DNA from 2 places in the Streptomyces sp. NPDC003284 genome. Region 1 is predicted to be linked to the other one. Evidence: riboswitches for the same ligand, from Rfam matches in the RefSeq annotation. Region 1 holds a riboswitch; the other holds the start of a gene.
The links. A riboswitch is a leader RNA that binds a small molecule or an ion and turns the genes downstream of it on or off. The one in region 1 is predicted to bind glycine.
Positions count from the first base shown of each region.

Region 2: another riboswitch for glycine. It lies ahead of gcvP (aminomethyl-transferring glycine dehydrogenase); the one in region 1 lies ahead of gcvT (glycine cleavage system aminomethyltransferase GcvT).

Region 1 is NZ_JBSFSI010000027.1:40,007-54,195, forward strand. It holds gene ACWDYF_RS34190 (trimeric intracellular cation channel family protein) at 1-470, opposite strand, end outside; gene ACWDYF_RS34195 (M1 family metallopeptidase) at 521-1,912, opposite strand; gene ACWDYF_RS34200 (ABC transporter ATP-binding protein) at 2,006-3,379, opposite strand; gene ACWDYF_RS34205 (ABC transporter ATP-binding protein) at 3,376-4,473, opposite strand; gene ACWDYF_RS34210 (ABC transporter permease) at 4,470-5,468, opposite strand; gene ACWDYF_RS34215 (ABC transporter substrate-binding protein) at 5,576-7,363, opposite strand; gene ACWDYF_RS34220 (ABC transporter permease) at 7,432-8,439, opposite strand; gene ACWDYF_RS34225 (enhanced serine sensitivity protein SseB C-terminal domain-containing protein) at 8,781-9,572, opposite strand; gene ACWDYF_RS34230 (enhanced serine sensitivity protein SseB) at 9,711-10,514, opposite strand; gene ACWDYF_RS34235 (AAA family ATPase) at 10,556-11,254, opposite strand; glycine riboswitch at 11,425-11,525, shown strand; glycine riboswitch at 11,526-11,647, shown strand; gene gcvT (glycine cleavage system aminomethyltransferase GcvT) at 11,688-12,815, shown strand; gene gcvH (glycine cleavage system protein GcvH) at 12,924-13,301, shown strand; gene glyA (serine hydroxymethyltransferase) at 13,319-14,189, shown strand, end outside.
Region 2 is NZ_JBSFSI010000013.1:1,155-15,343, forward strand. It holds gene ACWDYF_RS24885 (mannose-1-phosphate guanyltransferase) at 1-2,275, shown strand, start outside; gene ACWDYF_RS24890 (DUF881 domain-containing protein) at 2,421-3,341, shown strand; gene ACWDYF_RS24895 (small basic family protein) at 3,338-3,670, shown strand; gene ACWDYF_RS24900 (DUF881 domain-containing protein) at 3,676-4,509, shown strand; gene ACWDYF_RS24905 (FHA domain-containing protein) at 4,571-5,527, shown strand; gene ftsR (transcriptional regulator FtsR) at 5,566-6,303, shown strand; gene ACWDYF_RS24915 (bifunctional nuclease family protein) at 6,393-6,866, shown strand; gene ACWDYF_RS24920 (MerR family transcriptional regulator) at 7,065-7,709, shown strand; partial or broken gene ACWDYF_RS24925 (DNA polymerase IV) at 7,824-9,378, shown strand; gene ACWDYF_RS24930 (PRC-barrel domain-containing protein) at 9,294-9,671, opposite strand; glycine riboswitch at 9,785-9,879, shown strand; gene gcvP (aminomethyl-transferring glycine dehydrogenase) at 10,056-12,941, shown strand; gene ACWDYF_RS24940 (ABC transporter ATP-binding protein) at 13,048-14,139, opposite strand.

The sequences.
Region 1 (14,189 bases):
TCGCGGTCCCAGCGCAGCAGTGAGGGCACCTCGTTGGCGAGCACGTCGCGCAGCACACCGCCGCCCACCGCGGTGGCCAGGCCCAGGGTGGCCGACGAGGTGAGGCCGAGCCCGTAGTCGTACGCCTTGACCGTGCCCGAGACGCAGAACAGGCCGAGGCCGGCCGCGTCGAAGACGTACACCGCGCGCTGGATGCGCTCCACGTGCGGGTGCAGGAAGAAGACCACGAGCGTGGCGAGCAGCGGCGTCAGGAAGTAGCCGAGGTCGGTGAAGGCGGCCGGGGGCACGGCCCCGATGACGATGTCGCGGAACAGCCCTCCGCCCAGCGCGGTGACCTCGGCGAGCACGGCGATGCCGAAGACGTCGAAGTTCTTGCGGACGGCCAGCAGCGCGCCGGAGATGGCGAACACGAAGATGCCGACGACGTCCACCGTGTGCTGGACGGAGGGGCTGAACAGTTGCTGAAGCACCCCATATTCTTACGCGGGGCGCGGCCGGGTCCGGACCGGACGCGGGGCCCCTACAGCGCGGGCTTGCCCGGGGTGGAGAGCCAGGCGCGGAAGAAGTCGCCGAGCCGCTGGCCCGAGACCTGCTCCGCGAGCCGCACGAAGTCGGCGGTCTCGGCGTTGCCGTAGCGGTGCTGGGACGTCCAGGCGGGCAGCAGCCGGAAGAACGCCTTGTCGCCGATGCGTTCGCGCAGCGCCTGGAGGGTCATCGCGCCCCGGTCGTAGACCGCGCCGTCGAACATGGTGTCGCGCTGCGGGTCGGCGATCCTCAGCTGCCAGAAGGAGTCGTCGGCCGGGATGGCGTCGTACTCGGCGCGGAAGGAGTCGTGCGCCGAGCGGGTGCCCTTGTGCTCGCTCCACAGCCACTGCGCGTAGCTGGCGAAGCCCTCGTTGAGCCAGATGTCCTTCCAGTGCTTCACCGACACCGAGTCGCCGAACCACTGGTGGGCCAGCTCGTGCACGATGGTCGTCTCGTTGCGCACGGCCGAGTAGGCGGGCTTGCTCTGCACCTCCAGCGAGAACCCGGCCTGCGGCATGTCGTCGACGATCGCGCCGGTCTCCTCGAAGGGGTACGGCCCGAAGACCTGCGACCAGTAGTCGGTGGCGGCGGCGGTCACCGCGTACACGTCGACCTTGTTGCTGTCCTTCAGCTTGGGGTCGATGGCCACGTACATCGGGATGCCGCCGGGCGTCCGGCCGGTGCGCACATCGAACTTCCCGATGGTGGCGGTCGCCAGATAGCTCGCCATCGGCCGGCTCTCGCGCCAGTGCGTGTACGTCGAGCCGCCCCGGTCGTACGTGGCGACGAGGCGGCCGTTGGACACCCCGGTCAGGCCCTTGGGCGCCTTGATCCGGATGTCGTAGGTGGCCTTGTCCGAGGGGTGGTCGCTGGAGGGGAACCAGGTGGAGGCGGCGTTGGGCTCGCACGCCACGAAGACGCCGTCCGCGGTCTTCATCCAGCCGTACTGGGAGCCGAACACAATGGGGCCGCTGAGCGGCTCGGGTATGCCCCCGTAGGTGACGGACACCGTGAAGGTCCGGTTCTTGCCCAGCACACCGCGCGGGGTGATGCGCAGCTCGTCGCCGTCCCGGCTGAAGCGGGCGGCTCTGCCGTTCACCTCGACCCGGGTGACCTCCAGTTTCTGTAGGTCCAGGTCGAAGGAGGACAGGTTCTCGGTGGCGCGCGCGGTGAGCGTGGTGCGGCCGTCGAGGCGGTCGGTATCGGGGTTGTACGCGATGTCGAGGTCGTAGTGGCGGGCGTCGAAGCCGCCGTTGCCCAGCCGGGGGAAGTAGGAGTCGCCGATGCCGGGGGCGCCGTGGGTGGGGGCGGAGGATGCGGCGACGGCGAGGAAGGAGGCCGCCGCGGTCGCGACGGCCCCCAGACGTGCCGAACGGGAGAGTGCCATGAATCGTCCCTTCGCGCGTGGACCGGTTGATCACACGGACTGGGACGACTCTGCGCTCTCCCGTTCGGTCATGAGCATGACTTTGCCAAGTCGTCACGCCTCGGGCGTCACGCCTCCCTCACCGGCCGGCTTGCGGCCCTCGGCACCGGTGTCCTGCGAGGCAGCGGGCTCGTCGGAGGCGACGGAGGCGGCAGCCTCCGGCGTCTCGCCGGGCTCGGCCGCTTCATCCGCCTCGGCGGGTCCGGCGGACTCGGCGGGTGCGGTCGGCTTCACGGGCTCGGTCGGCTTCGCGGGCTCCGCGACCTCCGCCGCCACCGCCGCCGAGGTCTCGGCCGACTTGGCCAGCGCCTCCTCGGACACCAGCTCGGCCGCCTCCTTCGCGGCCGACAGCAGCACGGTGTCCTGCGGTGCCTGGTCCTCGAAGTTCTCCGGGTGGTGGCAGGCCACCCGCTGACCGGGCTTCAGCTCCACCAGCGCGGGCTCGGTGGTCCGGCAGACCTCCGTCGCCTTCCAGCAGCGGGTGTGGAACCGGCAGCCGCTCGGCGGGGAGATCGGCGAGGGCACGTCGCCCTGGAGCAGGATGCGCTCGCTCTTGGCGTTCTTGCGCCGCGGGTCCGGGATCGGCACCGCCGACATCAGCGCCTTGGTGTACGGGTGCATCGGCGCCCGGTACAGCGAGTCCCGGTCGGCCAGCTCGACGACCTTGCCCAGGTACATCACCGCGATCCGGTCCGACACATGGCGGACCACCGACAGGTCGTGCGCGATGATCACGTACGTCAGGCCCAGCTCCTGCTGGAGGTCGTCCAGCAGGTTGACGACCTGGGCCTGGATCGACACGTCCAGCGCGGAGACCGGCTCGTCGGCCACCACCAGCTTCGGCTTGAGCGCGAGCGCGCGGGCGATGCCGATGCGCTGGCGCTGGCCGCCGGAGAACTCGTGCGGGTAGCGGTTGTAGTGCTCGGGGCTGAGCCCGACCACCGACAGCAGCCGCTGCACCTCCTTCTTGACCCCGCCCTCGGGCTCGACGCCCTGGAGCCGGAAGGGGGCGCCGACGATGCTGCCGATGGTGTGCCGGGGGTTCAGCGACGAGTACGGGTCCTGGAAGATCATCTGCACATCGCGGCGCAGCGGGCGCATCCCGCCGACCCCGAGGTGGGTGATGTCCTTGCCCTCGAACTCTATGCGGCCCGCGGTGGGTTCGAGCAGCCGCGTGATCAGCCGGCCCATCGTCGACTTGCCGCAGCCGGACTCGCCCACGACACCGAGGGTCTCGCCGGAGCGCACCTCGAAGTCGATGCCGTCCACGGCGCGTACGGCTCCGACCTCGCGCTGGAGCAGGCCCTTCCTGATGGGGAAGTGCTTCTGCAACCCGCTCACCCGCAGCAGGACCTCACCGGGGGCGGTCTCCTCGGTGGCCACCGCGGTGCCCTTGCCGTTCTCGGCGTTCTCGGCGTTCTCGCTCACAGCTTCGGCGCAATCTCTTCGGTCCAGATCCGCTGCCGCTGCTCCTGCGACATGTGGCAGGCGGCCCAGTGCTTGCCGCCGACCTCGGTCAGCTCGGGGCGCACCGTGCGGGTCACATTGTCCTTGGGGACGTCGGCGTACGGGCAGCGCGGGTTGAAGGCGCAGCCGGAGGGGACGTTGATCAGGGAGGGCGGGGACCCCTTGACGGGGATCAGCCGTTCCTGCTGCTCGCGGTCCAGGCGCGGCATCGAGCCGAGCAGTCCCCAGGTGTAGGGGTGGCGGGGCTCGTAGAAGACCTCTTCGGCCGGGCCGCGCTCCACGCACCGGCCGCCGTACATCACCAGGATGTCGTCGGCGAGTTCGGCGACGACGCCCAGGTCGTGGGTGATGACGATGACCGCGGAGCCGAACTCCTTCTGGAGGTCCCGGATGAGGTCGAGGATCTGCGCCTGCACGGTGACGTCCAGGGCGGTGGTCGGCTCGTCCGCGATGAGCAGCTCGGGGTTGTTCACCAGCGACATCGCGATCATCGCGCGCTGGCGCATGCCGCCGGAGAACTCGTGCGGGTAGCTGTCCACCCGCTTGTCCGGCTGCGGGATGCCCACCCGGTCGAGCATCTCGACCGCGCGCCTGCGGGCGGTCTTCTTGTCGACGTCGTGGTGGATGCGGTACGCCTCCACGATCTGCTGGCCGATCGTGAAGTACGGGTGCAGCGCGGACAGCGGGTCCTGGAAGATCATCGCCATCTCGCGGCCACGCAGCTTGCGCACGTGGTCGGGGTCGGCGGAGAGCAGTTCCGTGCCGTCCAGCCAGATCTCGCCCGAGATCCGCGCCTTGCGCTTGCCGTACTGGCCTGCGGTGTGCAGACCCATGATGCCGAGCGAGGTCACCGACTTGCCGGAGCCGGACTCGCCCACGATGCCGAGGGTCTTGCCCTTCTCCAGCTGGAAGCTGAGTCCGTCGACGGACTTGACCAGGCCGTCGTCGGTGGGGAAGTGCACCTTGAGGTCGCGCACCTCCAGGAAGGCGGTCGGTGCGGCCGCGGCCGCCGTGGGCTCGCCCACCGCCGCGCCGGTCTTGCTGAGTTCGGTCATGCCAGCCTCACTCGGGGGTCGATCACGGCGTACAGGACGTCCACCACGAGGTTGGCGACGAGCACCGCGAGGGAGGTGATCAGGGTGACGCCCAGGATGATGGGCAGGTCCTGGTTCTTGATGCCGTTGAGCACCGCCTGGCCGAGGCCGGGCAGGCTGAACGTGGTCTCGGTCAGGATCGCGCCGCCGATCAGGGCGCCGAGGTCCATGCCGAGCATGGTCAGGATTGGGGTCAGCGTCGAGCGCATGGCGTGCTTGCCGATGACGGTCTGCTCGCGCAGGCCCTTGGCGCGGGCGGTGCGGATGTAGTCCTCGCCGAGGATCTCCAGCATCGTGGCCCGGGTGATGCGCGCGTACATCGCCGCATAGAGGAAGGCCAGGGTGATCCAGGGCAGGATCATGCCGCCGAGCCAGCCGGTGAAGCTGTCGCCGATGGGCACGTACTGGCCGTCGATCCAGCCGAGGCCGTAGCTGAAGACGGCCAGGGAGAGCAGACCGGTGAAGTAGATCGGCAGCGAGACGCCGCTCAGGGCGACGACCATCGCGCCGCGGTCCCAGATGCTGCCCCGCTTGAGGGCGGAGAGCACACCGGCGGCGACACCGAAGACCAGCCACAGCACCGCGGCGCCGAGCGCGAGTCCCAGGGTCACCGGGAAGCGGTCGGTGAGCACCGGCCAGATGGCCTGCTCGCTCTTGAAGGAGTAGCCGAAGCACGGGGCGGAGCAGTGGGTGACGTCGCCGCCGCCCACATAGGTGCGGCCCGCGAAGATCCCCTGGAAGAAGTGCCAGACCTGGGTGTAGACCGGGGCACCCAGGTCGAGCTTCTGCCGGACCCCCTCGACGGCGGCCGGGTCGGCCTGTTTGCCCACGAAGCTCAGGGCGATGTCGACGCCCGCCCACTTGGGGACGAGGAAGAAGATGCTGAAGACCACCACGATGATGACCACCAGCATCACTGCGGCGGCGAACAGCCGCCTGATGAGGTAAGCGAGCACAGCTTACGGCCCGCCGCGGACCGCGGGCCCGGAGGTCTTCCGGAGCCCGCGGTCACGCCGCGCCGGCCTTCACCTGCCTTTCGTGCGGTACGGCGGGTGTGCCGGGTCTACTTCGAGGAGGACAGGCCGAGGTTGACGAAGTCGTAGTACCCGCTGTACGCGTTCGTCGTGTACACGTTCGCCAGTCGCGAGGAGCGCCAGTTCAGGAGCTTCTCGAAGACGAAGGGCAGGTAGTAGCCGCCCTCCATGACCTTGTGGTTGATCTGGGTGGCGATCTCCGCCTTCTTCGCCTCGTCCAGCGTGGTGCCGTACTGGTCGAAGAGGCCGTCGATCGTCTTGTCGTTGATCAGCGCGTAGTTGTTGTTGCCGCTCTGGAGGGTGTAGCGGCTGTCCCACAGCGGCACGCCGTAGCCCTGGACGGTCGGGAAGTCCGGGCCCCAGCCCATGATGATGATGCCGAACTTCTTCTTCTCGACGTTCGAGGGGCTGCCGATGATGCCGGCGGTCTGCGAGCCGTCGTACTGGTAGATCTCCGCGTCGATGTTGATCTTCTTCAGCGACGCCTGGAGCGACTGGGCGGTGGCCACCTCGACCGGCTTGTTGTTGCGGACCGCGATGGTGGTCTTGAAGCCGTTCGGCTGGTTGCAGGCCTTCAGCTCTTCCTTGGCCTTCTCGATGTTGCCGTTCTTGCCGGCCCCGGCCAGCTCGTACGGGTCGTACTTCTGGCCCTCGCCACCGGCGACGGACGGCGGGAGCATGTTGGTGCCGATGTCACCGCCGGCCACCGGGCCGCCTCGGGCGGTCTGGAGCGAGACGTGGTCGGCGCCGTAGATCACGGCCTTGCGGCAGTGCTCGTTGTCGAACGGCTTGACGCTCTGCGGGAAGACCGCGTAGCGGATGAAGCCGGAGACCGGGTTGTCCAGGTTGCCCTTGTGCTGCTTGAGGGCGATCTGGCGGCCCTGCGGCGACAGACCGGTCTGGCTCAGGTCCAGGTCGTAGTCGCCGTTGATCAGGCGCTGGTCCAGGTCGTTGGCGTTGGTGAAGAGCTTGATCGACACCTTGTCCGGGTACGCCTTGCGGACCGGGTCCGAGGACGCCTTCCAGTTGGTGTTGCGCACCAGCACGAGGCTCTTGCCCGGGTCGTAGGACTCGAACTTGTACGGGCCGGAGGAGAACGGGTGCAGGCCGTACTTCGACTTGGTGTCCTTGTCCTGGCGGACCGGGGAGGCCGAGGTCAGCGCCAGCATCTGGATGAAGTCGGAGTTCGCCGTGGGCAGGTGGAAGACGATCGTCTTGTCGTCCGGCGTGTCGATCGCCTTCAGGCCCAGGTGGTCGGCGGCCTTGTCCTTGTACGGGCCCGGGTAGGTCTTCTTCGGGTCCAGCGCCTGCTGGAGGTAGATCGGACCGCCGGACAGGACGTCCTGCGCCCAGACGCGCTCGATGCCGTACTTGATGTCCTTGGAGGTGATCGGCTTGCCGTCCTCCCAGGTGGACCCGTCGCGCAGCGTGAACGTGTAGGTCTTGCCGCCGTCGGTGACCTTGCCGGTGTCCGTGGCCAGGTCCGGGGTGAGCTTGGCGCCGTCGGCGCCCGGGGCGGTCGAGTAGGTCAGCAGCTGGCGGCTGTAGTAGCGCGAGAAGTCCCACATGAAGCCGTAGTAACCGCGTGTGGTGTCCCACGAGTCGGCGTCCTGGGTGCCGGCGAACTTCAGCTCGCCGCCCTTCTTGACCTTCGACGCGTTGACGACCTTGTTGTTCGCCGCGTCAAAGCCGGCGGCGCCGCTCTTCGAGCCGCCGTCGTCGCCGCCGCCGCACGCCGCCGTGGTCAGCAGTCCTGCGACCACGGCCGCAGCGGCCAGTGCCTTCTTGCGCCGCCCTGAGGTGCGTTGGGTAGTCACGATCTCGGTTCCTCCGGAATTGATGAGAGACCCCGTGCATGCGCCACGGGTCGCTTGGATACGGCGGTTCAGCGGGAGCCCTTGGGATCCAGCGCGTCCCGCACGCCGTCGCCGAAGAGGTTGAAGGCGAGGACGGTGATGAAGATCGCCACGCCGGGGATCACCATGTACATGGGGTCCGAGTCGTAGTAATCGATCGCGCTCGACAGCATCTGTCCCCAGGAGGCCGTCGGAGGCTTGACGCCCACGCCCAGGAAGCTGAGGGCCGCCTCGGTGAGGATGTTCGTCGGGATCATCATCGTCGTGTACACGATGATGGGGGCGACGAGGTTGGGCAGCAGCTCCTTGAACAGGATGTAGAACCGCCCGGCACCCAGCGAGCGCGCCGCCTCGACGTACTCGCGCTCCCGGAGCGAGAGCGTCTGGCCGCGCACCACCCGGCCGATGTAGGGCCAGCCGAAGAAGCCGATGACCAGCACCATCACGAACACGCGCACACTCGACCCGGTCAGCCCCAGCATGTCGTTCGGCATGACCGAGACCAGCGCGATGATGAAGAGCAGCTGCGGGAAGGCCAGCAGGCCGTCCATGACCCGGCTGACGACGGCGTCCACCCAGCCGCCGAAGAAGCCGGCCAGGATGCCGAGGACCGTGCCGAGCACGACGGCGACCAGCGCGGACAGGAAGCCGACCAGGAGCGAGATCTGCGCGCCGTAGAGGATGCGGGCGAAGATGTCGCGGCCGTTGACCGGCTCGACACCCAGCAGATGGTCGCCGCTGATGCCGCCGAGGGAGCCCGTGGGCGTACCGAACAGCGGGTCGATCAGGTTCTCGTGGTAGAGGTCCGGGTCCTGCCCGATCAGCTTGGCGAGCGCGGGTGCGAGCACCGCGACCACGATGAGCAGGAGCACGACGACGCCGCCCGTCAGGGCGAGCTTGTCCCGCTTCAGGCGCTCCCAGGCGATCCGCCCCAGGGACCGGCCCTGGACGGCCTTGGCGCCCGGGGCGGCCACCGCCGCCTCGTCGGCCGCGCTCGGGGCCGCTTCGGCGGTCGGCTCGTGCAATGGTGCCGTCATTAGGCAGGGACCCCTCTCAACCGGCGGTAGCCGGCCCGCACTTGCCGCTGTGGCGGCATCGTCAGTCCGTCGTACACAGAGGCGAACGCCCCTTGTTGCGGGAGTCTTCAACGGGCGGGCGATCTGTTGCCAGACTTGACGGTGAAAGGATGCGCAAACGTGATGCGGGTAGGGGGGTTCCGTTATCCGGACGCTGGGTAACGGGGGGCGGACGCGGGCCAGTTGGCGTTTTCCTCCGCAGAACCGGACCTTCCGACCTCATCTACGCGCGAAGAGGATCACAGGGCGTGTCGGCCGGTCGGGGCGGTACGCGTGGTTCCGGTTCCGGTCGCCGCTCCGGATCAGTGTCCGCCGGCCGGCGGGTAGCCGTAGCCGCCCGCGGCGGCCTGCCCGGCGCCGCCGTGCGCCTCGCGGTCGTAGAAGGGCCGCGCGTTGGCGCGCAGCCACATCACCACCGGGTCGTACTCGTCGGACATCACCACGGTCGAGACCGGCAGCCCGTCCGGGACGGCCGCCATGGACTGCTGCATCATCGAGCGCACCGAGTCGACGGCGGCCGGCGAGGTGTCGTAGACGTCCAGGCCGATGGCCAGATACGGGGACCCGACGGCGGGCTGCACCCAGGTGCGGCGCAGCGAGCGCAGCGCGGGCGTGTGGTGGGCGGTCTGGGTGAGCAGCGCGTAGAACTGCGGGATCTCCAGGGCCGGTTCGGACAGTCTGAGCGGTCCGGCGGGCTGGCGGTCCAGGCCGGAGGCGATCCGGCGCAGATCCAGCCAGGGGATGCCGACGCCGCCGCCCGGGGCGTGCGGATTGAGCCAGAGGCCGAAGTGGTCGGGGTAGAGGGTGCGGGCGACGTCCAGCCCGTCCACCACCTCGTAGGAGCGCATCCAGCCGCTGGCCGACAGTTCCTGGGCGGAGGTGACGCAGGGCGCGTAGCCGTGGCCGCCGACCTCCATGTGGCCGTACTGGGCGTCGGGGGCACCGGCCTGGCCGTGCCAGAGCAGCATCCAGACCTGGCCGGTGGACGGGGTCGCGAGGGTGCGCAGCAGCGCTTCGTAGGCGTCGTACCGCCCGGGTGTCACCTGGCGGAGCATCTGCTCGACATGCCCGGCCGCGGTGTCGCTGGCGCTCACCATTTACCGCCCCTCCGTGTTGCCCTCGACCGGGCTGTGCGTCCAGCTTAAAGCCGCCCGGCGGCCCGGTCCGTGCCGCGGTCGCGCGCGCGGGCGGCGCCGGTCCGTGCCGCCGGCGTCCGCGCGCCCCCCGCCGTCTCAGTGTCCGTGCCCGTAGAAGGGCCTGACCTTCTCCCGCAGCCATACGGCCACCGGGTCGTCCGTGATGTCCAGCAGGACCAGGTTCACCGGCCAGGCCGGGGGCGCCGCCGCCAGGGCGCGGCCCAGGGCGTCGAGCGGGCGGGCGCGCGCCTCGTCGTCCGCCGAGGTCAGCTCGACGCCGACGAACAGGACCGGGTCGGCGGTCTCGACGGCGGCCAGGCAGCGGCGGGCGGTGCGCACCACGCCGGTGGCGTCGAACTCGGCGGAGGCGGCGGACAGGAAGTCCACCGGGTCGTCCTGCCAGTCGGGTTCGTAGAGCCGGACCCGGCCGCCGGCGGCGGGGCCGTCCAGCGCGGTGCGCCCGGCCCGGCACAGTGCGGCCACGGCGGGCGGCGGCAGCGGCATTCCGGCCACGCCGTCCGGGTTGAGCGCGATGCCGACCTGGGCGGGCAGCCCGCGGGCGAACTCCACGGCGGGCGCGACGGTGTACGCCATGTGCGCGCCGACGACGTGGCGGAACTGCTCCTCGGAGCTGAAGACCGGTACGTACGCCTGGCCGTCGATCTCCAGCGTGGGCAGGTCGAGCGGGCCGCTGTCCGGGCCGCCGCCGTTCGGCAGCGGCACCCACAGGAAGCTGCGGCCGAGCACCTCGATGACGCGGCCGCCGGCCGTGGGGATGCCGAGGGCCGCGGAGAGCACCTCCTCCAGCTCGTTGCCGGGCCACCCGCCGTGCGGGTGGGGGTGTGCCTGTGCCGGGAAGTCCCCCGGAATGTCCGCGGAGAAGTCCGCCGGGAAGTCCATCTGCCTACCGCCTGCCGGAAACCACTGGTGTGACCGGAAGGTTATCGGGTGCCGGGGCCGGGCCGGCCGGTGAAGGCGATCCGGCGCAGCCCGGCCGCCGCCGCGCGGTCCAGCAGCACCGCCGAGGCGCAGCCCTCGGGCAGCTCGCCGCGCTCCACCGCGGCCAGCAGCCGGGCGACGGACCTGCGGTGGCGGCCGAAGGCGTAGCGCGAGACCCGGCGGCCGCGCTCGCGCTGGCCGGTGAGCGCCGCCTCGGGGGCGACGTCCAGCAGGACCAGGTGGAGGGCGCCGCCGCGGCGGCGGGCGGCGCGGGCCAGCCAGCCGCGCACCCAGCGCTGGGTGCCGCAGTCGTGGACCACGACGCCCTCGCCGCCGCGCAGGGCGCGGCGCAGCGCGGCGTAGTGGGCGAGGCGGACCAGGGGGCGGTAGAGCGCGTAGGGCAGGCGGTGCGCCAGACGGGCGTCCCAGCGGTCGCGGGTGTCCTGCGAGTCGATGCGGGGGCCGGGCGCGGCGCGGCGCATCAGCGTGGACTTGCCGCCGCCGGGCAGTCCGGTGACCACGACCACGTCGCCCGGTCCGAAGAGCAGGGCGTGCGGGGCGCGGCCGGGGCGCTCGCGCAGGTCGCGGACGACGGGGGCCGGGGGCCCGTCGCACCGCTCGCGGGCCGGGGCCCCCGGCTGTCCCGGCAGGGCGGGCGCCCGGGTGATCACGTACGCCGGCGCGGTCCTGTTCACCGTCATCGTCCTCCCCGGGGCGGTGACGGTTCACCTTCCCCTTGAGTGTAAAGAGAAGGTAATGGACGGTGTCTGCCGTTTCCGTGCGCGTTCTGCCACAGCACGGTTACAGATCCGGCCTGCCGTGAAGTGTCCGGGCATGCAATGATGTGCGCGCCAACTGCATACCGGCCGTTTGAATCCGCGCGGGAGAGTCCCCGGCAGCGTGTCTGCCCGGGGCGCCGAAGGAGCAAGTCCCTCCCTTGAATCTCTCAGGCACCGTTACCGCGCGGGCGAGGCACATCTGAAAAGCGGGCCGCCCGCCCTGCCGCGGCGGCCCCACCCAAGGTGCAAGCCGTGTCCGTCCGTCCTCGGGCGGTCATGGCGAACCTCTCAGGTTCCGATGACAGATGGGGAGGACACGCCCCGTCCTCGCCCGCCATGCCTGGGAGACCGACCGATGAGCAGTTCCGTGTCCCGTCCGCTCCGTCACACCGCCCTCGACGCGGTGCACCGCTCGCTCGGTGCCACGATGACCGACTTCGCCGGCTGGGACATGCCGCTGCGCTACGGCTCCGAGCGCGACGAGCATGTCGCCGTGCGCACCCGGGCCGGTCTGTTCGACCTGTCCCACATGGGCGAGATCACCGTGACCGGCCCCCAGGCCGCCGCCCTGCTGAACTTCGCGCTGGTCGGCAACATCGCCTCGGTCGGCGTCGGCCGCGCCCGCTACACCATGATCTGCCGCGCGGACGGCGGCATCCTGGACGACCTGATCGTCTACCGGCTCGCCGACACCGAGTACATGGTGGTGGCCAACGCCTCCAACGCCCAGGTGGTGCTGGACTCGCTCACCGAGCGGGCGGCGGGCTTCGACGCCGAGGTCCGCGACGACCGGGACGCCTACGCGCTGCTCGCGATCCAGGGCCCGGAGTCCTCCGGCATCCTGAAGTCTCTCACCGACGCCGACCTGGACGGCCTGAAGTACTACGCGGGTCTGCCCGGCACGGTCGCCGGGGTGCCCGCGCTGATCGCGCGCACCGGCTACACCGGCGAGGACGGCTTCGAGCTGTTCGTGAAGCCGGAGCACGCCGTGGAGCTGTGGCAGGCGCTGACCGAGGCCGGCGCGGGCGCGGGCCTGGTGGCCTGCGGTCTGTCCTGCCGCGACACGCTGCGCCTGGAGGCGGGCATGCCGCTGTACGGGCACGAGCTGACCACCGCCCTGACCCCGTTCGACGCGGGTCTGGGCCGGGTGGTGAAGTTCGAGAAGGAGGGCGACTTCGTCGGCCGCGAGGCGCTGCTGGCCGCCGCCGGGCGCGCCGAGCAGGCCCCGCCGCGCGTCCTGGTCGGGCTGGTCGCCGAGGGCCGCCGGGTGCCGCGCGCCGGGTACTCCGTGGTGTCCGGCGGCGAGGTGATCGGCGAGGTCACCTCCGGCGCCCCCTCCCCCACCCTGGGCAAGCCGATCGCCATGGCCTACGTCGACGCCGCGCACGCCGCGCCGGGCACGGCCGGGGTCGGCGTGGACATCCGGGGCAGCCACGAGCCGTTCGAGGTCGTGGCGCTGCCCTTCTACAAGCGGCAGAAGTGACACCGTCGAGCCACGGCCGACGGTGATCCGGGTCACCCGACCCGCCTCACGCATGCCCGCGCACTCCCTCATTCACCACCACTGACCCGCGTACAGGAGAATTCAGGCATGAACAACCCCCAGCAGCTGCGCTACAGCAAGGAGCACGAGTGGCTGTCGCCCGCCGAGGACGGCGTCGCGACGGTCGGCATCACGGAGTTCGCGGCCAACGCGCTCGGCGATGTCGTCTACGCCGACCTCCCGGCGGTGGGCACCACCGTGACCGCGGGCGAGACCTGCGGCGAACTGGAGTCGACCAAGTCGGTCTCCGACCTGTACTCCCCGGTCAGCGGTGAGATCACCGAGGCCAACCAGGACGTGGTGGACGACCCGTCGCTGGTGAACTCCGCCCCCTTCGAGGGCGGCTGGCTGTTCAAGGTCCGCCTCTCGGAGGAGCCGGCCGACCTGCTCTCCGCCGACGAGTACACCGCGCAGAACGCCGGCTGAGGGGCGGAGGGACACCGATGAGCGTTCTCGACACCCCCCTGCACGAGCTGGACCCGGACGTGGCCGCCGCGGTCGACGCGGAGCTGCGCCGCCAGCAGTCCACGCTGGAGATGATCGCCTCGGAGAACTTCGCTCCGGTCGCGGTCATGGAGGCGCAGGGCTCGGTCCTCACCAACAAGTACGCCGAGGGCTACCCGGGCCGCCGCTACTACGGCGGCTGCGAGCACGTCGACGTGGTCGAGCAGATCGCGATCGACCGGGTCAAGGCGCTGTTCGGCGCCGAGCACGCCAACGTGCAGCCGCACTCGGGCGCCCAGGCCAACGCGGCGGCGATGTTCGCGCTGCTCAAGCCGGGCGACACGATCATGGGTCTGAACCTCGCGCACGGCGGGCACCTGACCCACGGCATGAAGATCAACTTCTCCGGCAAGCTCTACGACGTCGTCGCCTACCACGTGGGCGAGGACGGCCAGGTCGACATGGCCGAGGTGGAGAAGCTGGCCAAGGAGTCCAAGCCGAAGCTGATCGTGGCCGGCTGGTCGGCGTACCCGCGGCAGCTGGACTTCGCCGCGTTCCGCCGGATCGCGGACGAGGTCGGCGCGTATCTGATGGTCGACATGGCGCACTTCGCCGGTCTGGTCGCGGCGGGCCTGCACCCCAACCCGGTGCCGCACGCCCATGTGGTGACCACCACCACCCACAAGACGCTGGGCGGCCCGCGCGGCGGTGTGATCCTCTCCACGGCCGAACTCGCCAAGAAGATCAACTCCGCGGTCTTCCCCGGTCAGCAGGGTGGCCCGCTGGAGCATGTGATCGCCGCGAAGGCCGTGGCCTTCAAGGTCGCCGCGGGCGAGGACTTCAAGGAGCGCCAGCGGCGTACCCTGGAGG
Region 2 (14,189 bases), on a different contig from region 1:
CACCTATGCCAATGAGGAGAAGCCACTCGGTACCGCGGGAAGCGTCAAGAACGCCGAGGAGGCGTTGAAGGACGACGCCTTCCTCGTCATCTCCGGCGATGCGCTGACCGACTTCGATCTCACCGACCTGATCCGGTTCCACAAGGAAAAGGGCGCGATGGTGACCGTGTGTCTTACACGCGTTCCCAACCCCCTGGAATTCGGCATCACCATCGTCGACGAAGAGGGCAAGGTCGAGCGCTTCCTGGAGAAGCCGACCTGGGGCCAGGTCTTCTCCGACACCGTGAACACGGGCATCTATGTGATGGAGCCCGAGGTCTTCAACTACGTGGAGGCCGATGTCCCGGTCGACTGGTCCGGTGATGTCTTCCCGCAGCTGATGAAGGAAGGCAAGCCCATCTACGGCTATATCGCCGAGGGCTACTGGGAGGACGTGGGCACCCACGAGAGCTATGTGAAGGCCCAGGCCGACGTCCTCGAAGGCAAGGTGGACGTCGACATCGACGGCTTCGAGATCTCGCCGGGTGTCTGGGTCGCGGAAGGCGCCGAGGTGCATCCCGACGCGGAGCTGCGCGGTCCGCTGTACATCGGCGACTACGCGAAGGTGGAGGCCGGCGCGGAGATCCGCGAGCACACCGTCGTCGGGTCGAACGTCGTCGTCAAGAGCGGCGCCTTCCTGCACAAGGCCGTCGTGCACGACAACGTGTACATAGGGCAGCACAGCAACCTGCGCGGCTGCGTCGTGGGCAAGAACACCGACATCATGCGGGCCGCGCGGATCGAGGACGGCGCGGTCATCGGCGACGAGTGCCTGATCGGCGAAGAATCGATCGTGCAGGGCAATGTGCGGGTCTATCCGTTCAAGACCATCGAGGCGGGCGCCTTCGTCAACACCTCGGTCATCTGGGAGTCGCGGGGCCAGGCGCATCTCTTCGGCGCCCGTGGCGTCTCCGGCATCCTGAACGTGGAGATCACCCCGGAACTCGCCGTACGGCTCGCGGGAGCGTATGCGACGACCCTGAAGAAGGGTTCCACGGTCACCACGGCCCGTGACCACTCCCGCGGTGCGCGTGCCCTGAAGCGGGCCGTCATCTCCGCGCTCCAGGCCAGCGCCATCGACGTACGGGACCTGGAGAACGTGCCGCTGCCCGTGGCCCGGCAGCAGACCGCGCGCGGCAGCGCCGGCGGCATCATGATCCGTACGTCGCCCGGGGTGCCGGACTCGGTCGACATCATGTTCTTCGACGGGCAGGGTGCCGACCTGTCGCAGGGCAGCCAGCGCAAGCTGGACCGGGTCTTCGCGCGGCAGGAGTACCGGCGGGCGTTCCCCGGCGAGATCGGCGACCTGTACTTCCCCTCCAGCGTCTTCGACTCGTACACCGGTTCGCTGCTGCGCAACGTCGACACGACCGGGATCGCCGAGGCGGGCCTCAAGGTGGTCGTGGACGCCTCCAACGGCAGTGCCGGCCTGGTCCTGCCGAGCCTGCTCGGCAAGCTCGGGGTGGACTCGCTGACCATCAACCCCGGCCTGGACGAGTCCCGGCCGACGGAGACCGAGGAGATGCGCCGGGCCGGCCTGGTGCGGCTCGGCGAGATCGTGGCGTCCTCCGGGGCCGCGTTCGGTGTGCGGTTCGACCCGGTGGGCGAGCGGCTGTCGCTCGTCGACGAGAAGGGCCGGATCATCGAGGACGACCGGGCACTGCTGGTCATGCTGGACCTCGTCGCCGCCGAGCGGCGCAGCGGCCGGGTGGCGCTGCCGGTCACCACGACCCGGATCGCCGAGCAGGTCGCCGCATACCACGGGACGCAGGTGGAGTGGACGACGACGTCGCCGGACGACCTCACCCGGGTCGGCGGTGAGGAGGGGACGATCTTCGGCGGTGACGGCAAGGGCGGATTCATCGTCCCGGAGTTCAGCAGCGTCTACGACGGCACGGCCGCCTTCGTACGGCTCATCGGCCTGGTGGCGCGCACGCAGCTGACCCTCAGCCAGATCGACGCGCGGATCCCGCGGGCCCATGTCCTCAGGCGGGATCTGGCCACGCCGTGGGCCGTCAAGGGCCTGGTCATGCGCCGGGTCGTCGAGGCGGCCGGGGAACGCTTCGTGGACACGACGGACGGGGTGCGGGTCGTGGAGACCGACGGTCGCTGGGTGATGGTGCTGCCCGACCCGGCCGAGGCGGTCACCCATCTGTGGGCCGAGGGCCCCGACGACGCCTCCGCGCAGGCCCTGCTCGACGAGTGGTCGGCGGTCGTCGACAGCGCCGGACGGTAGACCGGCCGCCGGTGCCCGCCCCGCGCGGGCACCGGCGGCGCCGGACGTCCTGTACGCGCGCGCGTGCCGGACAAGTGGTCCCCGGGGGAGCCCGTCCGGCACGCCGGTGGGGGCCGTTCGGAGGTATCGCCCCAGGCGTGCGACGATGTGCGGCATGCCGCAGCAACCCCCCATTCGGAGCACACCCTCGCGGCCCTCCCGTCCTGATGCCTCCATGTCGTTGATCACCAACGTCATGGACCACAGCCTCGACGACGGCTATGCCGAGGCCGCCGCACGGAAGAAGTCCGCCGGTGAGGGCGGGCTGCCCAAGACGCTCCGCGCGCGGCTGGGACTGGCCGCCGGTCTGGTGCTCGCGGCGCTCGTCGTCACCGTGGGAGCGGCACAGGCGCGCGTGGCGGCGCCCGTGGTCGCCAAGGAGCGCCAGGAGCTGATCGACCGCATCGACCGCGAGACGGCGGCGGCGGACAAGCTGGAGGACAGCGTCGACCAGCTCCGCGACGACGTCGAGGCGCGCCAGCGGCAGGCACTCAGCCACAGCGGCGGCAACGCGCAGGCGGACCTGGCCGGGATTCTGGCGGGCGCCACCGAAGTGCACGGCCCCGGGGTGAAACTCGTCGTGAACGACGCGAAGGAAGCCGGTTCGGGGGGCTCCGGCAACCCGCGGGAGACGTCCGGATTCTCGGACACCGGCCGGGTGCGCGACCGGGACATGCAGCGTGTCGTCAACGGGCTGTGGCAGTCGGGGGCGGAGGCCGTCTCCGTCAACGGGCAGCGGCTGACCGCCCTGTCCGCGATCCGCGCGGCGGGTGACGCCATACTGGTCGACAACAGGCCGCTGGTGCCGCCGTACACGGTGCTCGCGGTGGGGGACGGGCAGCGGCTGAGCAGCAGGTTCCAGGACAGCCCGGACGGGCTGTATCTGAACGCGCTCCAGGACAACTACGGCATCCGGACCGCCATCTCCGTGGAGAGCGACCTCCGGCTGCCCGCGGCACCGAGTGTGATCGTACGCACCGCGCGGCCGACCGCAGAGCAGACCAAGACTGGGAAGGGCACATCGTGATCGCCGTACTGGGCCTCATCGTGGGAGTGGTGGCCGGCCTGTTGGTCCGGCCCGAGGTTCCGGCGGTCGTCGAGCCGTACCTGCCGATCGCCGTGGTGGCGGCGCTGGACGCCGTCTTCGGCGGACTGCGGGCCATGCTGGACGGCATCTTCGACGACAAGGTCTTCGTGGTGTCGTTCCTGTCGAACGTGGTCGTGGCCGCGCTGATCGTGTTCCTGGGCGACAAGCTGGGCGTGGGTGCCCAGTTGTCCACGGGTGTCGTGGTCGTCCTCGGCATCCGGATCTTCTCCAACGCCGCGGCCATCCGGCGCCACGTCTTCCGGGCGTGAGCGCGATGAACGACCGGGACGAGGCGCCGGAGAACCGGCTGCGCAAGGAACTGCCCGCTGAGGTGCCCGCCCAGGCGCCCGGCGCCGAGCCGGACGACGGAGCGCCGGTGCCCTCGCTCACCGGGCGGCAGCGGCTGGCGCAGGGACTGTGGCCGCCGCGGTTCACCCGGGCCCAACTCGTCGTCGCCGTACTGCTGTTCGGGCTGGGCTTCGGCCTCGCCATCCAGGTCGCGTCCAACAGCGACAGCGACAACGCCCTGCGCGGCGCCCGGCAAGAAGATCTTGTACGCATCCTCGATGAACTGGACGACCGTACTCAGCGTCTTGAGGACGAGAAGCAGGGTCTCGACAAGCAGCGCCAGGAGCTGGAGAACAGCTCCGACCAGGCCGAGGAGGCCCGCAAGCAGACCGAGGAGAAGGAACGGCAACTGGGCATCCTGGCGGGCACGGTGGCCGCGCAGGGACCCGGTATCACGGTGACCATCGAGGACACGAAGGGGACGGTCCGGGCCGACATGCTGCTCGACGCGATACAGGAGCTGCGCGCCGCCGGTGCGGAGGCCATCGAGGTCAACGGCGTGCGCGTGGTGGCGGGCACCTATCTGACGGACTCCGGCAAGAGCGTGGACGTCGACGGGAACAAGATCAATACGCCGTTTCGTTTCCAGGTCATCGGCAAGCCGCAGGACCTGGAGCCGGCGCTCAACATCCCCGGAGGTGTGGTGCAGACCCTGGAGAAGGAGCAGGCCACCGTGTCCGTCGAGCGTTCGGACAAGATCGTCGTGGACGCCTTGCGAGCAGCGAAGCTGCCTGACTACGCTCGGTCGTCCTCGCAGTGAACCGGGGGTGCATGGCCGTCGTCCGGCAGGGGCATGAGGTTGCGGGGGGTCGGCGCACCGATTGGGTGGTGCGTGGTGGAAACTGTCTGGTGGATACGGACGTTGTGAGGATGTCCGGGTCGACCGGTGTACGACGTCAGGGTTCGTCCTGCCCCACGGGCGGGTCTGTTTCGGTCAAGGGGAATCGCCCGTGAAGTTGTTTGCGAAGTTGTTCGGCAAGAGCGCGCGAGAGGGTGGCGAGAACGCGACCGCCCGCCATCGCGCACAGCCCGGCGCGGCGGAGGGCCAGCGCCCGCTGTTCAGGGACCAGGTCGCCGGTCAGGGCGGTGACTTTTCCGGCGGCCACGGCGCGCCGTCGGTTGACCCTGCCCAGGCCGGCGGCATAGGTTTCGGCCAACCGTCAACCTCAGGTGCGGGTGGAGGGTTTGCCGCCGACCCGTACGCGTCCCATTCCCCGGCGGGGCAGCCGCGGCAGGAGGATCCGTCCATGTCGGCCCTGGTGTGTACGAGGTGCGGTAACCGCAATGCGGAGAACAGCCGCTTCTGTTCCAACTGCGGCGCGCCGCTGAGGCCCGGGGTGGTGCCGGAGCGTGCGTCGGAGACGACGTCCACGATCTCCATCTCCGGTCTGGAGGCCTACGACGCGGAGGCCACCGGCCAGACGCCGATGCTCTCGCCCGAGGCGCAGGCCGCCGTCGACGCGCTGCCGCTCGGCTCCGCCCTGCTGGTGGTGCGCCGCGGTCCGAACTCGGGCAGCCGCTTCCTCCTGGACGGCGAGCTGACCACGGCCGGCCGCCATCCGCAGAGCGACATCTTCCTCGACGACGTGACGGTCTCGCGTCGCCATGTGGAGTTCCGCCGCGTCCAGGACGGCTCGTTCACGGTGGCCGACGTCGGCAGCCTGAACGGCACGTATGTGAACCGGGAGCGGATCGACGAGGTCCCGTTGTCCAACGGCGACGAGGTGCAGATCGGCAAGTACCGGCTGGTCTTCTACTCGAGCCGGCAGGGCTACTGACCTCCCCGGACGCCGTCCGGGGAACCCAGGGAAGGTCCATGCTTCATACACCGAGCGGTGGTGCCGGGCACGGCACCACCGCCGCGGACAGTGGGCTGATGAGCATCGGCACGGTGCTGAACGCGCTGCGCGAGGAGTTCCCCGAGGTCACCATCTCCAAGATCCGCTTCCTGGAGGCGGAGGGCCTGGTGGAGCCCCGGCGCACCCCCTCGGGGTACCGCAAGTTCAGCGCGGACGACGTCGAGCGCCTCGCCCGGGTCCTGCGGATGCAGCGGGACCACTATCTGCCGCTGAAGGTGATCCGCGAGTATCTGGACGCGGTGGAGCGGGGCGAGGCGGTGCAGTTGCCGGTGCTCGGCCGGCAGCGCGGCGGTGAGGCGGTCCTGCGGCGGACCGAGGCACCGGCGGCGCCCCGGATCGGCCGGGCCGGGCTGCTGGCCGCCGCGGAGATCGAGGAACGGGACCTCCAGGAGTGGGAGTCCTACGGGCTCGTCACCCCACTGGAGGACGGCAGCTACGACGCCGAGACCGTCACTGTCGCCTCGCTCATCCGTGAGCTGGGGCGCTTCGGCATCGAACCCCGTCATCTGCGGGTCATGAAGGCCGCGGCGGACCGGGAGGCCGGGCTCGTCGACCAGGTGGTGGCCCCGCTCAGACGGCACCGCAACCCACAGACCAGGGTGCACGCCGAGGACCGTGCGAAGGAGCTGGCCGCGCTCACGGTCAGGCTGCACTCGGCGCTGGTGCAGACCGCGCTCGGGGTGCGGCTGCCCTGAGGGTCCCGGGCGGCCGTCCGGCGGCCGGATCGGCCTTCCGTTTCCGGCCCGACTACCCAAACGTCCCGGGCACGGCCTAGGGTTGCTGTGTGAACGAGCTCGATGTCGTAGGTGTCCGGGTCGAAATGCCCTCCAACCAACCGATCGTGCTCCTGCGTGAAGTGGGAGGCGACCGCTACCTCCCTATCTGGATCGGACCCGGGGAGGCGACGGCGATCGCCTTCGCGCAGCAGGGCATGGCCCCCGCGCGTCCGCTGACCCACGATCTGTTCAAGGACGTGCTGGAAGCCGTGGGCCAGGAGCTGACGGAAGTACGCATCACGGATCTGCGCGAGGGTGTCTTCTACGCCGAGCTGGTCTTCGCCAGCGGAGTGGAGGTGAGTGCCCGCCCGTCCGACGCCATAGCGCTCGCGCTGCGCACCGGTACGCCGATCTACGGCAGCGACACGGTGCTCGACGACGCGGGCATCGCGATCCCGGACGAGCAGGAGGACGAGGTGGAGAAATTCCGCGAGTTCCTCGACCAGATCTCGCCGGAGGACTTCGGCACCAGCAGCCAGTGAGAACACCCGCATATGCCGACGGCCGGCCAGGGTGCCCTTGAGCCCCTCACGAGGGCATTCGGCTAGCCTTTCCCCGCGGTGGGGCACGGGAAACCACTCTTAGGGTGATTATCACTCGGCGTGCCGAGTGTGGCGATCGTTGACGCACCCGTGGTGACTGCCTACCGTCGAGGAGGCAGGTCAAGGACGGAGGTCGGCGTGAGCAGCAGCGGCGACGGTACGGCTGGGGGTGCCCCCGGGATCGACGTCGGGGGAAGCGGTCCGTACCGGCTTCACGACAGCGCGGCCGACCAGGCTCCGCAGCGGCCGGCGGCCGTGCCGAGCGGCAAAGGGGCGGCGTCCATGGCGTCCGAGGAAATCGGCTACCGAGGCCCGACGGCCTGTGCGGCGGCAGGCATCACCTACCGGCAACTGGACTACTGGGCCCGCACCGGCCTGGTCGAACCGAGCGTGCGCCCGGCCCACGGGTCCGGCACCCAGCGGCTCTACAGCTTCCGCGACGTCGTCGTCCTGAAGATCGTCAAGAGGTTCCTGGACACCGGTGTCTCGTTGCAGAACATCCGGACCGCCGTGCAGCACCTGCGTCGGCAGGGGTTCAGCGACCTGGAGCGCATGACGCTGATGAGCGACGGCGCGACGGTCTACGAGTGCACCTCGCCCGACGAGGTGCACGCTCTGCTCCAGGGCGGCCAGGGCATCTTCGGCATCGCCGTCGGAGTGGTGTGGCGCGATGTGGAGAGCGCCCTGTCGCAGCTGCACGGCGAGCGTGTCGACACCGGTGAGACCCTGGTGGGCCACAACCCCGGGGACGAGCTGGCCAGGCGCCGCAACCGGGCGGTCTGACCGCCCGCCGGCCCGCTCGGCGGCAGGCCGGATCCCGGTCGCGGACGGCCGCCTGAGCGCGCGTCGTGCGCCGCGCCGGGGGCATTGTCAGTGGCGTGGTGCAGCATCGGAGATGTGAGAAGCGCGCCGACGATCCTGCATCTCGACATGGATGCCTTCTTCGCCCAGGCGGAGCAGGCGTCCAAGCCGAGCCTGCGCGGGAAGGCGGTCGTGGTGGGCGGCCTCGGCCCGCGCGGTGTGGTGGCCACCGCGTCGTACGAGGCGCGGGTCTTCGGCGTCCACTCCGCGATGCCGATGGCCCAGGCGCGCCGCCTGGCGCCGAACGCCGCGTATCTGGTGCCGCGCTTCGGCTTCTACCGGTCGATCAGCGAGCAGGTGATGGGGCTGCTGCGGGCGCTGTCCCCGCTGGTGGAGCCGCTGAGCCTGGACGAGGCGTTCGTGGACCTGGAGGCCGGGGGAGCGGCCTCGGACGAGGAATCCGCCCGGCTGGCGGGGGCGCGGCTGCGGGCCGACATCCGGGCCGTCACGGGGCTGACGGGCTCGGTCGGCCTGGCCGCCTCCAAGATGCTCGCCAAGATCGCCTCCGAGCGGGCCAAGCCGGACGGTCTCGTGCTCATCGAACCGGGCACGGAGCGCGCCCTCCTCGGCCCCCTGTCGGTGCGGACCCTGCCGGGCGTGGGACCGGCCACGGGGGACCATCTGCGCCGGGCCGGGATCCACACCGTCGACGAGCTCGCCGAGGCGGGCGAGGACGAGCTGGTGCGCCTGCTGGGCAAGGCGCACGGGCACGCGCTGCACGCGATGGCGCTGGCCCACGACGAGCGGCCGGTGGTCGCCGAGCGGGAGACGAAGTCGGTGTCGGTGGAGGACACCTACGACATCGACATCCACGACCGGCTGCGGGTGGGCCTGGAGGTGCAGCGGCTGGCCGACCGCTGTGTGGGGCGGCTGCGCGGGGCCGGCCTGTCGGGCCGGACCATCGTGCTCAAGGTGCGGCGGTACGACTTCTCCACGCTGACCCGGTCGGAGACGCTGCGCGGGCCCACCGACGACCAGGCGGTGGTGCGGGAGGCCGCCGCCCGGCTGCTGGACTCGGTGGACACCACCGGCGGGGTGCGGCTGCTCGGAGTGGGCGTGTCCGGGCTCGCCGACTACACCCAGGAGGACCTGTTCGCCCAGGCGGCCGGAGAGGCCGCGGAGCACCCCGCTGAGGAGCCCGTGGACGAACCGGCACCGGAACCGGCGGAGCCCGCCGAGCGGCACTGGTCCGCGGGGCACGACGTGCGGCACACCGAGCACGGACACGGCTGGGTGCAGGGCAGCGGCGTCGGCAGGGTCACGGTCCGCTTCGAGACACCGCAGTCGGCGCCGGGGCGGATCAGGACCTTCCGCGTCGACGACCCGGCTCTGGAACCGGCGGATCCGCTGCCGCTGGTACGGCGAAGACCGGCGGACGCGACGGAATCGACGGACCCGGCGGGCACGGCGGGCACCCCCGGGGGTGGGACCGCGCTGGGCGTCGGATGAGTACGCGTACGAGTGCGGCGCGGGAAGGGGGAGAGGAGAGGACAGGGCCGGCCTGCCTCAGGGCTCCTCCGTGCCGGAGCCCGCCAGCTTGCCGAAGTCGCGGTCCAGGGGAGCGACCGGAGGTGTCACATCGAGGCCGTAGTGGTGGTAGAGCTGGAGTTCCTGCTCCGGGGAGAGGTGGCGGCCGACGCCGAAGTCCGGCGCCTCCTTGATCAGGGCGCGCTCGAAGGGGACGCGCAGGGCGCCCTCGACCAGTTCGCTGGGCTCCAGGGGCACGAAGGCGTCCCGGGAGAACAGGCCGGTGCGTATGGCCGCCCACTCGGGCACACCGGTCGCGTCGTCGAGGTACACCTCGTCCACCGTGCCGATCTTGTGGCCGTTGCGGTCGAACGCCTTGCGGCCGATCAGGTTGCGCGGATCGATCTCGGTCAGCACGGTCCCTCCACATGGTCGCAACTCATCCGTAAGCACTACAAAAGAGCACATTCGGCGGGGCGGCCACTCGAAGGCTCGGGCTCCCGGCCCGCTGGTACCCTGGCAGCGGCTGCTGACCCCGTGCGGGAGAGTCCTCCAGCAACACCGGAGGCGCCGAAGGAGCAAATCCTCCCCGGAATCTCTCAGGCCCACGTACCGCACGGACGAGGTCACTCTGGAAAGCAGAGCGGATGTCGACGGCGTCCGCTCTCACCGACGGTGAAAGCCGGGCGCCCACGGACGGCCCGGTGAAGCTCTCAGGTTGAGATGACAGAGGGGGAGGCCGTCGGGACACCCGCGCCGTGGTGTCCCTCGAAGGTCGCGTCAGACCAGGAGGCCTCCGCAATGACCGCCCAGCGCATTCCGCTCTCCGAGCTCGAACAGGGCATCCCCTTCGAGCAGCGCCACATCGGGCCCGACCAGGAGGCGCGGGCCAAGATGCTCGCGCAGGTCGGCTACGGCTCGCTCGACGAACTCACCGCCGCCGCCGTGCCGGACGTGATCAAGAACGCCGACACCCTGGACCTGCCGGGCGCCCGCACCGAGGCCGAGGTGCTGGCCGAGCTGCGCTCCCTCGCCGACCGCAACCAGGTCCTCGGCTCGATGATCGGACTCGGCTACTACGGGACGTTCACCCCGCCGGTCATCCTGCGCAACGTCATGGAGAACCCGTCCTGGTACACGGCGTACACCCCGTACCAGCCGGAGATCTCGCAGGGCCGCCTGGAGGCGCTGCTGAACTTCCAGACCGTGGTCGCCGACCTCACCGGTCTGCCGACCTCCGGCGCCTCCCTGCTCGACGAGGGCACCGCCGCCGCCGAGGCGCTGGCGCTGTCCCGGCGCATGGGCAAGAACAAGAAGGGTCTCTTCCTGGTCGACGCGGACACGCTGCCGCAGACCATCGCCGTCATCGAGACCCGCGCCGAACCGGCCGGTGTCGAGGTCGTCGTCGCCGACCTGAGCGACGGCATCCCCGCCGCGCTCGCCGAGCGCGACATCAACGGCGTCCTCCTCCAGTACCCCGGCGCCTCCGGTGCCGTCCGCGACCTCAAGCCCGTCATCGACCAGGCGCACGCGCTGGGCGCCCTGGTCACCGTCGCCGCCGACCTGCTCGCCCTCACCCTGCTGAAGTCGCCCGGCGAGCTGGGCGCGGACATCGCCGTGGGCACCACGCAGCGCTTCGGCGTGCCGATGGGCTTCGGCGGACCGCACGCCGGTTACATGGCGGTGCGCGAGCAGTTCGCCCGCAGCCTGCCCGGCCGCCTGGTCGGCGTCTCCGTGGACGCCGACGGCAACAAGGCGTACCGCCTCGCCCTCCAGACCCGCGAGCAGCACATCCGCCGTGAGAAGGCCACCAGCAACATCTGCACCGCGCAGGTGCTGCTCGCCGTCATGGCCGGCATGTACGCCGTCTACCACGGGCCCGAGGGCCTGAAGGACATAGCGCTGCGCACCCACCGCTACGCCGCCGTCCTCGCCGAGGGCCTGAAGACGGGCGGCGCCACCGTCGTCCACGGGGCGTACTTCGACACGCTGACGGTCCGCGCCGAGGGCCGCGCCGCCGAGATCGTCGCCGCCGCGCGCGAGGGCGGCGTGAACCTCCGCCTCGTCGACGCCGACCACGTCTCGATCGCCTGCGACGAGACCACCACGCGCGCCCAGCTGCGGACCGTGTGGTCCGCCTTCGGCGCCACCGGCGACATCGACGCGCTGGACGCCGCCGCCGGCCAGATCCTGTCCCAGGACCTGCTGCGCACCGACGCCTACCTCACCCACCCCGTCTTCAGCCAGCACCGCTCCGAGACGGCGATGCTGCGCTACCTGCGCAAGCTCGCCGACCGCGACTACGCGCTGGACCGGGGCATGATCCCGCTGGGCTCCTGCACCATGAAGCTCAACGCGACCACCGAGATGGAGCCGGTCACCTGGCCCGAGTTCGGCCAGCTGCACCCCTTCGTCCCCGCCGAGCAGGCGCAGGGCTACCTCACCCTCATCCGCGAGCTGGAGGACCGGCTCGCCGAGGTCACCGGCTACGACAAGGTCTCCCTCCAGCCGAACGCCGGATCGCAGGGTGAGCTGGCCGGTCTGCTCGCCGTGCGCGGCTACCACCGCGCCAACGGCGACGAGCAGCGCACCGTCTGCCTCATCCCGTCCTCCGCGCACGGCACCAACGCCGCCAGCGCGGTGATGGCCGGGATGAAGGTCGTCGTGGTGAAGACCGCCGAGGACGGCGAGGTCGACGTCGACGACCTGCGCGCCAAGATCGAGCAGCACCGCGAGCAGCTCGCCGTGCTGATGATCACCTACCCGTCCACGCACGGTGTGTTCGAGGAGCACGTCGCCGACATCTGCGCCCAGGTCCACGAGGCCGGCGGCCAGGTCTACGTCGACGGCGCCAACCTCAACGCCCTGGTCGGCCTCGCCAAGCCGGGCCACTTCGGCGGCGACGTCTCCCACCTTAACCTGCACAAGACGTTCTGCATCCCGCACGGCGGCGGCGGCCCCGGCGTCGGCCCGGTCGCCGTACGCGCGCACCTCGCGCCGTATCTGCCCAACCACCCGCTCCAGCCCGCCGCGGGCCCGGAGACGGGCGTGGGACCGGTCTCCGCCGCGCCCTGGGGTTCGGCGGGCATCCTGCCCATCTCCTGGGCGTACGTCCGGCTGATGGGCGGCGAGGGACTCAAGCGCGCCACGCAGGTGGCCGTGCTGTCCGCCAACTACATCGCCAAGCGCCTGGAGCCGCACTTCCCGGTGCTCTACACGGGCCCCGGCGGTCTGGTCGCCCACGAGTGCATCATCGACCTGCGTCCGCTGACCAAGGCGACCGGTGTCAGCGTGGACGACGTCGCCAAGCGGCTGATCGACTACGGCTTCCACGCGCCGACGATGTCGTTCCCGGTGGCCGGGACGCTGATGATCGAGCCGACCGAGTCCGAGGACCTGGCCGAGCTGGACCGGTTCTGCGACACGATGATCGCGATCCGGGCCGAGATCGACAAGGTCGGCTCGGGTGCCTGGCCCGCCGACGACAACCCGCTGTGCAACGCCCCGCACACCGCCGCCGCGCTCGGCGGGGAGTGGGAGCACGCCTACAGCCGTGAGGAGGCCGTCTTCCCGGCCGGTGTCTCCACGGCCGACAAGTACTGGCCGCCGGTGCGCCGGATCGACCAGGCGTTCGGCGACCGCAACCTGGTCTGCTCCTGCCCGCCGCTGGACGCGTACGAGGACTGAGCGGACGGTACGTCCACGAGGGGCCCCGCCCCCCGGTCCGCAGCGGCCGGGGGCGGGGCCCCTCGTGTGTGCGGGCCCCTCCCGCGTGTGGGGGGCCGCGCTCGGGTCAGGCCGGGTAGGCGTGGGTCTGGGCCGCCTTGACGGCCGCCCAGACCCCGGCGCCCGGCTCCAGCCCGAGTTCGGCGGCGGCGACCGTCGTCAGATCGGCGGCGAGGGCGAGGTCGCCGGTGAGGTCGGCGCGGATCCGGTCGCCGTGCGTCTCCAGACCGGCGACCTCGCAGCGCCACAGATTGCGCGCGCTGGTGTCGGCGGGGCGCTCCCGGTGGAGGGTGACCGCGCCCGGCGGGAAGGCGACGAACGCCGGTCCGGTGAGCTTCTCGGTGGTGGTGAGGGCGGTACCGGACTCCAGCCGCACCAGGTGCCCCTCGGCACGCCCGCGGTACAGGTTCAGACCGACGAGCTGCGCGATGTAGTCGGTGCGCGGCCGGCGGGCGATCTCCGAGGGGGTGCCCTCCTGCACCACCCGGCCGTGCTCGACGACCACGAGCCGGTCGGCCAGCACCATCGCGTCCAGCGGGTCGTGCGTGACCAGCACGGCCACCGCCTCGAACTCGGCGAGGTGTCGGCGGAGCTGGGCGCGCACCTCCAGCCGGGTGCGGGCGTCCAGCGCGGCGAGCGGCTCGTCCAGGAGCAGCAGCCGGGGCCGGGTGGCCAGCGCGCGGGCCACGGCCACCCGCTGGGCCTGGCCCCCGGAGAGCCGGCGCGGCTTGGCCCCGGCGTGATCGGCCAGGCCCATGCGCGCCAGCCACTCGGCGGCCTGAGCGCGGGCCTCGGCCCTGGTCGCGCCCTGGCAGCGCGGGCCGAAGGCCACGTTGTCCAGGGCGGACAGGTGCGGGAAGAGCAGATAGTCCTGGAAGACGACCCCGACCGGGCGCTTCTCCGGCGGTGTGCGCTCCAGCTCGGCGCCGTCCAGGCGCAGCCGCCCGCCGGTGAGCGGGACCAGTCCGGCCAGGGCGCGCAGGGCGGTGGTCTTCCCGGCGCCGTTCGGGCCGAGCAGCGCCACGACCTCGCCGGGCGCGGCGGTCAGGGGCACGTCGAGCCGGAAGCCGCCCCGGTCGACGACGAGGTGGGCGTCGAGTCCGGTGTCGGGCCCGTCGTCTGCGCGGACCCGGTGCGCGGTCTCGTCGATGTCGGTCATGAGGCGATCGTCCAGGATGCGGGGCCGTCCGGGGGAGGGGAGGGCGAGGG